3 regions of the Pandoraea sputorum genome follow, and region 2 is predicted to be linked to each of the others. Evidence: predicted binding sites of a transcription regulator. Region 2 holds the regulator's gene; each other region holds the start of a gene.
The links. Region 2 encodes FNR, which switches genes on or off when oxygen is low (the NO sensors DNR and NnrR bind a similar motif). Its sites were predicted from a motif close to TTGATNNNNATCAA; they were not measured.
Positions count from the first base shown of each region.

Region 1: a site for FNR is predicted at 1,260-1,273, ahead of NA29_RS12140 (universal stress protein). Genes of this name have one in related genera too.
Region 3: a site for FNR is predicted at 1,837-1,850, ahead of NA29_RS12040 (universal stress protein). Genes of this name have one in related genera too.

Region 1 is NZ_CP010431.2:2,742,034-2,745,240, reverse strand. It holds gene NA29_RS12155 (ElaB/YgaM/YqjD family protein) at 1-173, opposite strand, end outside; gene NA29_RS25755 (hypothetical protein) at 392-619, shown strand; gene NA29_RS12145 (hypothetical protein) at 719-1,156, opposite strand; gene NA29_RS12140 (universal stress protein) at 1,497-2,447, shown strand; gene NA29_RS12135 (BON domain-containing protein) at 2,669-3,207, shown strand, end outside.
Region 2 is NZ_CP010431.2:3,132,942-3,136,148, reverse strand. It holds gene NA29_RS13780 (LysR family transcriptional regulator) at 1-584, shown strand, start outside; gene NA29_RS13775 (YybH family protein) at 644-1,078, opposite strand; gene fnr (fumarate/nitrate reduction transcriptional regulator Fnr) at 1,364-2,110, opposite strand; gene scpB (SMC-Scp complex subunit ScpB) at 2,449-3,207, shown strand, end outside.
Region 3 is NZ_CP010431.2:2,725,427-2,728,633, reverse strand. It holds gene NA29_RS12060 (universal stress protein) at 1-6, shown strand, start outside; gene NA29_RS12055 (universal stress protein) at 46-507, opposite strand; gene NA29_RS12050 (pyridoxamine 5'-phosphate oxidase family protein) at 554-1,027, opposite strand; gene NA29_RS12045 (BON domain-containing protein) at 1,086-1,739, opposite strand; gene NA29_RS12040 (universal stress protein) at 1,974-2,801, shown strand; gene NA29_RS12035 (NRAMP family divalent metal transporter) at 2,852-3,207, opposite strand, start outside.

The DNA of each region.
Region 1 (3,207 bases), 390 kb from region 2:
TGCGCGGTTAGATTCTGCAGTCGCGCACCGAGCGACGGATTGGCTTGCCCCACCTCCAGACTTGCTTCGTCGGCGAGGTCCTTCAAAAGCGCTTTGACGTCCGCGAGCAGCGCATCTGCATCGTTGATGAGGGTCTGCCGTTGATTCCGATGTTCCATCGAAGTGTCGTTCATGTTCGACTCCTTTGAGTTCTGGCACTGCATTTGTCGCCGCCGGACTGTCTGGCGCCTTTTGGATAGTGGCATCGATTCGTCGGTTGGCTTTGCCTCAGGTCAAAACCCGGGCACTTCGAGCGGCGATGACATAGATCAAGCATCTCCTGATTTCCGTGCAAATCCGAGCGCCGTCGTGACTATCGTGAAGCGGTAAAAACATCGGAACAAGCCCGATCATGTCGCCATTCAATTCAGATAGCCGCACGCCGGTGGAAGTCGAGATCAACGGTCGCCGGTACGTGGGGCACTACCGTGTCGTCAATGGATCGGTGATTGCGTACCTTGACGACGATTGCCGTCTTGCCTCCTGCGATATCAACGGCCCCGAGGCGGTTGCGCGGTGGCTCATTTCCGATATGTCGCGCAAACGACAGAAGAAGGAAAGAGCGTCTAAATCCCGCTGAAGCGGACGATTGAGCCCGGCCGTCCGACATTCGCTTGTCGTTTCGCACGGGGATAAGGTGCCCAAGGCGTCTGCCCCGATCCCAAGGCAATGCCGCTGACTACCGCGCCGGTCGGATGCAGCCGGAGTGCCGGTTCACGTCGTAGCGTTGCACGAGCACGTTCTTTTCGACCGTCACGACTTCGACGGAAACCGTATCGGCATCGCGCTCGGCCACCTTACCCACCTTCAGGCGCGGGTTGCCCGCTCGTCTTAGCCATGACTCCATATTGCTGCGTACCTGATCGACGCTCAGGTTGAGCTTCTCGCGCTGCGGGAACCGATCGGCATCGGCACACGGAGCGCATCCCCCTGGCCCATCCATCATGCCCTGCCCCATCATTCGGCCGGCATTCCCGTCACGCATCATGCCGGGACCATAACCCTGCGCACACCCCCAATTGCCGTCTACCGGTTGTGCGCCCGCTTCCCCGGCCAGCATGGCAAATACCGCAGAAATCAAGACGCAAACGCGCCCATGCCTCGTCTCGCTTCGCATGATGTTTGTCTCCTCAGTTTTTACACAGGCCCGGTCTGGCGACGCCGTTTCATGCCCCCTCCGGGAACCCGTCTCAACGCTAGTTCCGAGCACCGCACGAGGCTTGATGCAAGTCAACAAGGCATGTGGGCGTCGTCACATTGCGCGCTTGTCATCGGTCCGTAGCCCATGGGGCATGCCCGATGGTTGACCTCAATCAACCTGCCGGAGGCTGGCGTCGTCCAAACTGAAACCGTCGGCCGGATCGCGAGACGGTGACGTTCGTGAGCGCGTCTCAAACGTCGCTTTCGGCATTGATCGCGCGCCCCTGGCACAACCCGATTCGTAAAGGTGGTGAACAATGAACGGACCGACTTCCCTGAAATCACCCCCTCACTTACCCGCCCGCGTGTTCGTCGCAATCGACCCGTATGGCGAGGCAAGACATGCTATTGCCGTTGCACGACGTGTTATCGCCCCCTCGGGTGCGGTCCGTCTCGTGAGTGTCGCTGAGAACCCGCTCACGCATGTGCCCGTAGGCTCGCTCGTCGGCGAAGCGCTGAATGCGGCACGCGCAGAACTGTCGGAGAAGGCGCACGAGGCGGTTGCCGCCGCCGCCGGCGCTTTTGCCGAGCGGGACATTCACGTCGAAACGCACACAATCGACCTGTCCCAGCACGGTGGTGACGTCGTGCACGCTCTCGTCGACGACGCGCTCGCATGGCACGCGGAACTGGTGGTGCTCGGCACACATCAGCACCATGGCTTGTCGCGCTGGATCGAGGGTGTCGTTTCAGAACCAGTGGCGCGACTCGCAAACTGCCCGGTGCTCGTCGTGCCCGAAATCTCTTCAGAAAAGGTCAGCCATTCGCTCAATCGCTTGTTGTTCGCCATTGACGGCAGCGAGCAGGCGACGCAGGCAATGTGCTTCGGCCTGCGGTTTGCCACGAGCGTCACGCATGTCCGAGCACTCTACGTGGTCGATTGCGCGGTGCGCCTGAGCGATCTTGTCCCCGTCGATTTTCTCGAAAACGAATTCGTGGAAGAAGGGACTCGTGCGCTTGAGGCGGCAAAACTGACGCTCGCCCAAACGTCATCCAGATCTAGCACCGCGCTCATCAGAACGGACCGCACAAGGGACGATATTGCGCACGCGATTGTCCGGGAGGCGCAACGCTGGCATGCCGACCTGATCGTAATGGGTACTCACGGGCGACGCGGCATCGTTCGTTGGATGCTGGGCACGGTCGCCGGACGCGTGGCGCAGATCGCCCGAACACCGGTCCTGCTCGTACGCGGGTCGCATGGGTGACGCCCCGTGGGCTAAGCGGTAACGGCAACGCACGACTTCACCGGAACCGCCCGCCGTCCCCAACCCCTGTTTGGCGTCGAAAATCCGGGCACCGAATTCGGCTCATGCAACCGGATCATTGACCAGCGTCAATCCCGCCGAGCCCCGATGGATTAGCTTGAATCGTGGGGCGGTGTCATCGACGCGGGGCGCACCGCCTTCGGTAAAACAAGGAGGTAAGGATGAAAAACGATCTTCAGTTGAAGAAGGACGTGGAGCAGGAACTGGAGTGGGACCCTGCCATCAATGCCGCGGACATCGGCGTACAAGTCCACGACGGTATCGTCACGCTGTCGGGCCATCTGCATAGCTACGCAGAGAAACTCGCGACAAAGCGGGCGACGCAGCGTGTCGAAGGCGTGCGGGCCGTGGTCGTCGAAATGGTGGTAGCGGTACCCAACGAGCATCGACGCACCGATGCCGACATCGCGAGTACTGCGCGCACCGTACTGCTTTGGAGCGCAGGGCTATCCGAGCGTGCCGTACAAGTCACCGTGGAAAAAGGGTGCGTTACGCTGACCGGTGAAGTCGACTGGGGCTACCAGATGCTAGCGGCAGAGAAGGTCGTCGCGCACCTTCGTGGTGTCAACACCGTCTTCAACGATATTCGTATCAAGCGCCGTGCGGCACCGACCGATATCACCAGCAAGATTGAGTCGGCGCTCAGGCGGCATGCCGAGGAAGATGCGCGGCATATCTCCGTTCACGTCGCCGACGGCAC
Region 2 (3,207 bases):
CTGAGTTTCTGGCCCGTTATCCCGGTATTTCGCTGGATTTCCGACTGACGGACCGTGTCGTCGATCTGTTGGAAGAGGGCGTCGACATGGCGATTCGCGTCGGGGCACTGCGCGATTCGACGCTGATCGCGCGCAAGCTCGCGGCCAACCGGCGCACGCTTTGCGCGTCGCCCGCGTATCTCGCGGCGCATGGCGCACCGAAGCATCCCGGCGATCTCGCGCAGCACGAGTGTCTGACGCTCGGCGACCAGCGCGACTGGCGGTTTGTGACGCCGGGCGGCCCGATGAGCGTGCGCGTGTCCGGGCGTCTGGTGTCGGATAACGGGGAGGTACTGCGCGACGCCGTGCTGGCAGGGTTGGGTATTGCGCTGAAGTCGACGTGGGATGTTGCGGCCCATTTGCAGCGCGGAGAACTGGTGCCAGTGTTGCCAGCGTATCCGCTCGCGGAGGAGGTCGCCATCTGGGCCGTCTATCCGAGCCGGGTGTTCGTGCCGCCCAAGACGCAGGCGATGATCGAGTTCCTGCAGGCGCGCTTCAGTCCGGTGCCGTACTGGGAGGCGCAGTGGCCTGCGGCGGGGGATTAAGGTCCGATGAGGGCTGACGGGGGGGCTGATGAATGCCGACGAATGCCCATTAGGCCCGCTCAATGGAGCCGATGCGTCCTCGGCAACTGCGAGCCGGTGTCTTCGTGACCGATGGCCGGGCTGGCATGATGTAGCACCAATCGCCAACCGTCGGCTTCTTTCAGATAGACGTTCGTGGCGAGCACGAAAGCGAAGCGCGCTTCCGGCCGACTCTCGACCTGAATCTGCTCAAGAACGTTGTGAACGGCGCACAACGGATTGTGGGCCACTTGAAGTTGATTCGCCGTCACTTGCAAGCCGCCTTTGGCGAGGACCTCTTGCCAGCTTGCTCTGACCGCCGCCGGGCCGACGTGCCGTGGCCCCGCAGGGTGAATGCACACGACTTCCTCGTCTTCCGACCAGACATCCATCAGCAAGTCCGTATCGCCAGCGCGCAGGGCTTCGTAGAACGCATGTTCGGCGTCTTCCGGACTGAGAAATATGGCAGCGGGCATAACGGCGTCCTCCATCGGATACAAGCGCGTGTCGTATGCGTGGTCGCCCTCGACCGACAGGCGGGGCGGCGAACGCGCCGATTATGGAGCGTTTGCCGATGCTTGTCGAACGTCGGTCCTTTTGATCTGGCGCAAGGCACCGGGAGGGCCGGGCCGGTAGCTTATCGGTAACGGATCAGTAGCGAATTGGCGACAGATCGGCAACGCGAGAAAGTCGCAGCGCAGAGGGTGCGGGGTTGTGTGGGGATGTGTGAGCGGGGGCGCTCCGCACCCCCGGCAACCGGATCAGCAGTGCTGCACGCCGGCGAGTTCGCGCAGGGCGGCGCCGTCGATGATCTTGACGTGGCGTTGACGGATTTCGATCATCCCATTCTGCGCGAAACGCGAGAACAGGCGGCTGACCGTTTCCAGTTTGAGACCCAGGAAGCTGCCGATTTCCTCACGGCTCATACGCAGCACGAATTCGTTGGCAGCGTAACCCCGTGCGGACAGGCGCTCGGAGAGGTTCAGCAGGAAGACGGCCAGACGCTCCTCGGCGCGCATCGTCCCCAGGGCGAGCAGTTGCTGGTGCTCGTTGCGGATTTCCTGGCTCATCAGACGATGCAACTGGCGTTGCAGCGACGGCACCTGGCGTGAGAGCGTCTCAAGCTCGCCGAAGCGGGCGATGCACAGTTCGCTGTCTTCGAGCGCCACAGCGGTGCTCGGGTGATGGTTGTCGGCCACGGCGTCGAGGCCGATCAGTTCGCCCTGAAGGTGGAAGCCGACGACCTGTTCGCGGCCGTCGGGGGCCGTGACACAGCTTTTGAGTGACCCGAAACGAATGCCGTAGACGGCGGTGAGGTCATCGTTGGCGTGATAAAGCACTTCGCCCTTTTTGAGGCGGCGGCGCTCGCTCACGAGTGCGTCAAGTCGTTCCAGCTCCGGCTCAGGGATGCCGACGGGCAGACAGAACTGCCCCAGCGAGCACGTGGAACAACGAGGCTGGGCAACCGGGATGGGGTTGCCGGGAATGCGACCGATGTCGGTGGTCATGGAGGCCCCTGAAGTTATTTCGAGAGTTTACCATGAGGCGTCGACCCTTCGTTTCGGCAGCCGGGACGTCAAGGTTTGTGACGGCGCTTTACGGGCGTGGATGTTTCAGTAATAATTGCGCACATACCGGACGTCCGTCTTGCCGCACTATCGGCCTGGGCGTTTTCCCGGCAGGTCGTTTCGAAGCATTCTGGTCGCGCCGCCGTCACTACGACCGAACACAATAGGGCGCGCGCTTATGCGAAACGGTAGTCTTCTATCGACGACCGTTTTCTGGTTCCAAGCATCCATTTATTCCTGATACCGGGTTGCCAAGCCCCCGGTCTGCATAGTCGCACATGAATACCCAAGAGGCGAAACTCGTCCTCGAGACCGCGTTGATTTGCGCGCAGGAGCCGCTCAAGGTCGGCGATCTGCGTAAGCTCTTCAATGACGCCGTGTCTGGTGACACGGTGCGTGCGCTGCTCGAGGAAATCCGCGTGCAATGGGATGGCCGAGGTGTGGAATTGGTGGCGTTGGCCACCGGCTGGCGTTTCCAAAGCCGTCCGCGCATGCGTGAATACCTTGACCGCCTCAATCCGGAGAAGCCGCCGAAGTACTCGCGCGCTGTGATGGAGACGCTGGCGATCATTGCTTACCGTCAGCCGGTCACGCGTGGCGATATCGAAGAGATTCGCGGCGTGACGGTCAATACGCAGATCATCAAGCAGCTCGAAGATCGTGGCTGGATCGAAGTGATCGGTCATCGCGACGTGCCGGGACGCCCCGGTCTGTACGCGACGACCAAGGACTTCCTTGACGACCTCGGCCTGCGCGCGCTCGATGCGTTGCCGCCGTTGGAAGACCCGGCCGCGCAGGCGCAGATCGATCTGCTGGCGCAGCAGAACATCGAGTTCGGTGAGCGTGCCGAGGGCGAAGAAGGCGAAGCGCAAGCCTCGGACGACGCGCCGGTGGCCGATGCCGAGGCGCTGGCCCGTCTGGCGCAATCGCGTGCCGACGATCTGCCGCTCGCGCAGGGGCTGCCGGAAGGCCAGCGCCCGCTACCGGTCGGCGGCGACGCACTGTCGGAAGACGCGCTGCTCGATGCCGTGCTGGCC
Region 3 (3,207 bases), 410 kb from region 2:
CAATAGCGCGTATTGAACCGCTCCCCCGCGAGATCGCCGGGAAGATCACTGAGCGGTCGACTTTACGACGAGCACCGGGATCTCGGCGCGTGATACGAGACGGCTCGCTTCGCTCCCGAGCGCCAGACGAGACAGCCCCCGACGGCCATGTGAGCCGGAGATGACAAGATCCGATCCGGCACGCAGCGCCTCGGCGAGCACACGGTCGGCCACGTGCATGTGACTGTCGACGAGCGGCAGCGTGATGAAGTCGGTCGCTACCCCTTCGCGCGATAGCACATTCAGTGCCGCCTCCCGCACGGCCATCGTTTCCGCACCGACCGAGTCTCTGACGTCGGAAATCGATGGCAAGGCCGCAGCCATCAGGGGGAAGTACAGCGCGGGATCGACTTCGACGTAAGCGACACGCAGGCTGGCGCCCAACGCGCGCGCGAGGCGTGCGGCATGAGTAAGCGCGATCTCCGACGAAGCGCTGCCGTCGAAAGCCATCAGAATGTTTCGATACATGTGGCACCTCTGGTTTTTGAGACGACGTATGCAGCCCCGGACGACGTCATTCAAATTTGCGTTTCGAAGCAATCGAGACGATATCGGCGTGACCGAAGCCACGGCTATAGTCGAGCACTTTCATTGCCCAGGATTCGAGCTTCACGATCGTGGTTCGACTCGATCCGTGCTCGGGGACTCGCGTCCACGCATCGGGAAAGCGGGCGTCGAGCAAACGGATGGCGAGGGAGCGCTCAGCGGATTCATCGGGCAGGATTTCCGCATAGGCATGCCCGGAGATCGCCTTGATCTCCGGCCATCCTGCGTAGGGTGTGAAAAGGCAGTAGGACACTTGCGCGTTATGCCCGATGTTGGCAATCTTGCGGCTGTCCCGTGCCGTCGCAAAGTAGATATTGAGCCCTTGATGGACGAAACATACGATGTCGGATTGCGAATTGCCGTCCTGCATCAACGTGGCAAGCGACAACTCCCGGCAGCCGTCCAGAATCGCCATCACGACCGTCTCAAGCTTCGGATTCATTGACCGTCTCCCGTTATGTCGCGACACACGTCGCAACGCGGTGGCACCTACTCTCCCGTCACTCCACTTGCAGCCGGTCTACGACCGCGCTAACGCCGTGAGTGCTCATGGCCGCGCCCCGGATCGCTTCCTTCTCCGCGAGCGAGTGCACCGTCCCCGTGAGCAGGACTTCGCCGTTGCCGAGCAGCGAAATCTCAAGGTGGCTAGCTTCCCGTTGCGCCTGGCGCGAAAGCGCTGCAGCGATGTGCCCGACGATCTCGCGTCGATGGGGACTTCCTTCGACCCTGATGTCGTTGATGACGCCTTTGACACCGCGCAACGCACGTACGGCGTTCTCCGCCTGCAAGCGCTGCGTGTACATCGGCGCAGCGCCCTCCAGCGTGACCCAGCCATTCTCGACCTTGACGTGCATCCCCTCAGGCGGTAGGCCCGCGTGCCATTTGAGAATGGCGAGCGCTGCGCGCGCGATGTCGGCGTCGGTCTGACGGTCATGGTTCGCCGGTTTGACTTCCAGCGACACCACGATCGCGCGTGCGCCGGCGACCTTGCTCGCTACGCGTTCTGCCTCACACTTTTCGAGAAAGCTGCCGACGTCGCCGGAAAGGGTGACGATGCCGTCCCTGACTTCCACGCCGATGTCGTTCGCGTGGATGTTCGTGTCGCGTGCAAGTTCGTCCATAACGTCGCGCTGCAATTGAATGTCGGTCTTCATCGAATGTCTCCGGGGAGATGCGTTGAACCGTTGAGTCCGTTCTGTGGTTGAACTTTAGGGCGCGGGATCGCGTTGCGCCGATCTGGCTTGCTGCGGCTTGACGCACGTCAACGGGAGGCATCGGCAGACACCGCGAATCGTGCTCACGCGGCTATAAATAGGCAGACAGTGACGATTCGACGTCACGGCCAACCCTCGGGTGAACAGGAAGACACCCATCTCAGGAGCGATCAAATGAGCCTACGGAAAATCTGCGTTCACGTGGACGACACCGCGACGGGGGCGGCGCGGCTGCGCTTTAGCGCCGAGTTGGCGCGACAACACGAGGCCCGTCTCTCGGGCATCTATTTACCTCACCGTCCGGGGGCGGTTCATTCCGGACAGCTTCAGTCGTCGGGCGAGCATTTTCAGACCGAGGCGCATTCGCGTACGGCACTCCAGGCGGCTGAGCATCTCTTCTCGAAGTTGTGCGCCGAGGCGGATATCGTTGGCGATTGGCGCACGCCCTACGGTGCAGCGCCGACGCTCCTCGCGAATGCCGCGCGTGCCACCGACCTTTGCATCGTCGGTCAACCGGATGCGCCGGGCGGAGTCGCTGCGTTAGGTCTCGATGGGCTGGGCGACGTCATTCGGTGGGCCGGTGTTCCCGTCATGGGCGTCCCGCACAACGTGACGCTGCCTCGCGAAATCCGCCGCATTGTCGTAGCGTGGAATGGCTCGCGCGAGGCTCGGCGTGCGATCGGCGACGCCTGGCAGTTGCTCGGACGCGCCCAGGACATTCAGATCGTCAGCATCGACCGCGCGCCGGGCGAGGACGATCCCTCGCTTCACGACATCGTGCGATTGATGGAGGCGCACGGCTTGCGCGCTACGCCAGTGTCGATCAGGGAAGACACCGAAGCCAGCGACGGCGTACAACTGCTGTCGGTCGCAGAAGCCTATCAGGCCGATCTGATCGTCATGGGTGCCTACGGACATGGACCGACACGGGAGCTCGTATTCGGAGGCGCCACCCGCACGCTGCTCAAGCACATGTCCACACCGGTATTGTTGTCTCACTGACGCGACGGCGCCCTGTGCGGCACATTGAAGCAACGGGGTGGCGGCGTCTCTCAATCAGGCCATAGCATGACGAGCGCCGCTGCCCCCATCACCCCTGTCGCGATCCACCCCAACGCCAGGATCGGCCAACGGGCCGTAAACTGGCCCATCACCGAACGACTCGCGGCAAGCACAAGCACGATCACCATCAGCGGGACGGCCACGACGCCGTTGATCACCGCGCTCCAGAAGAGCGCTCTCATCGGGCTTATCGTCGTGAACTGCATGCCGGTCGCGACCAGAATGCTCAGTGCGATGATGCCGTAGAAGCCCTTGGCACCGGTGAGCTTGCGCTCGAGCCCCTCCTCCCAATGCAGTGACTCGGCCAGCGCGTAAGCGCCCGACGCCGCAAGCACCGGCACGCCGA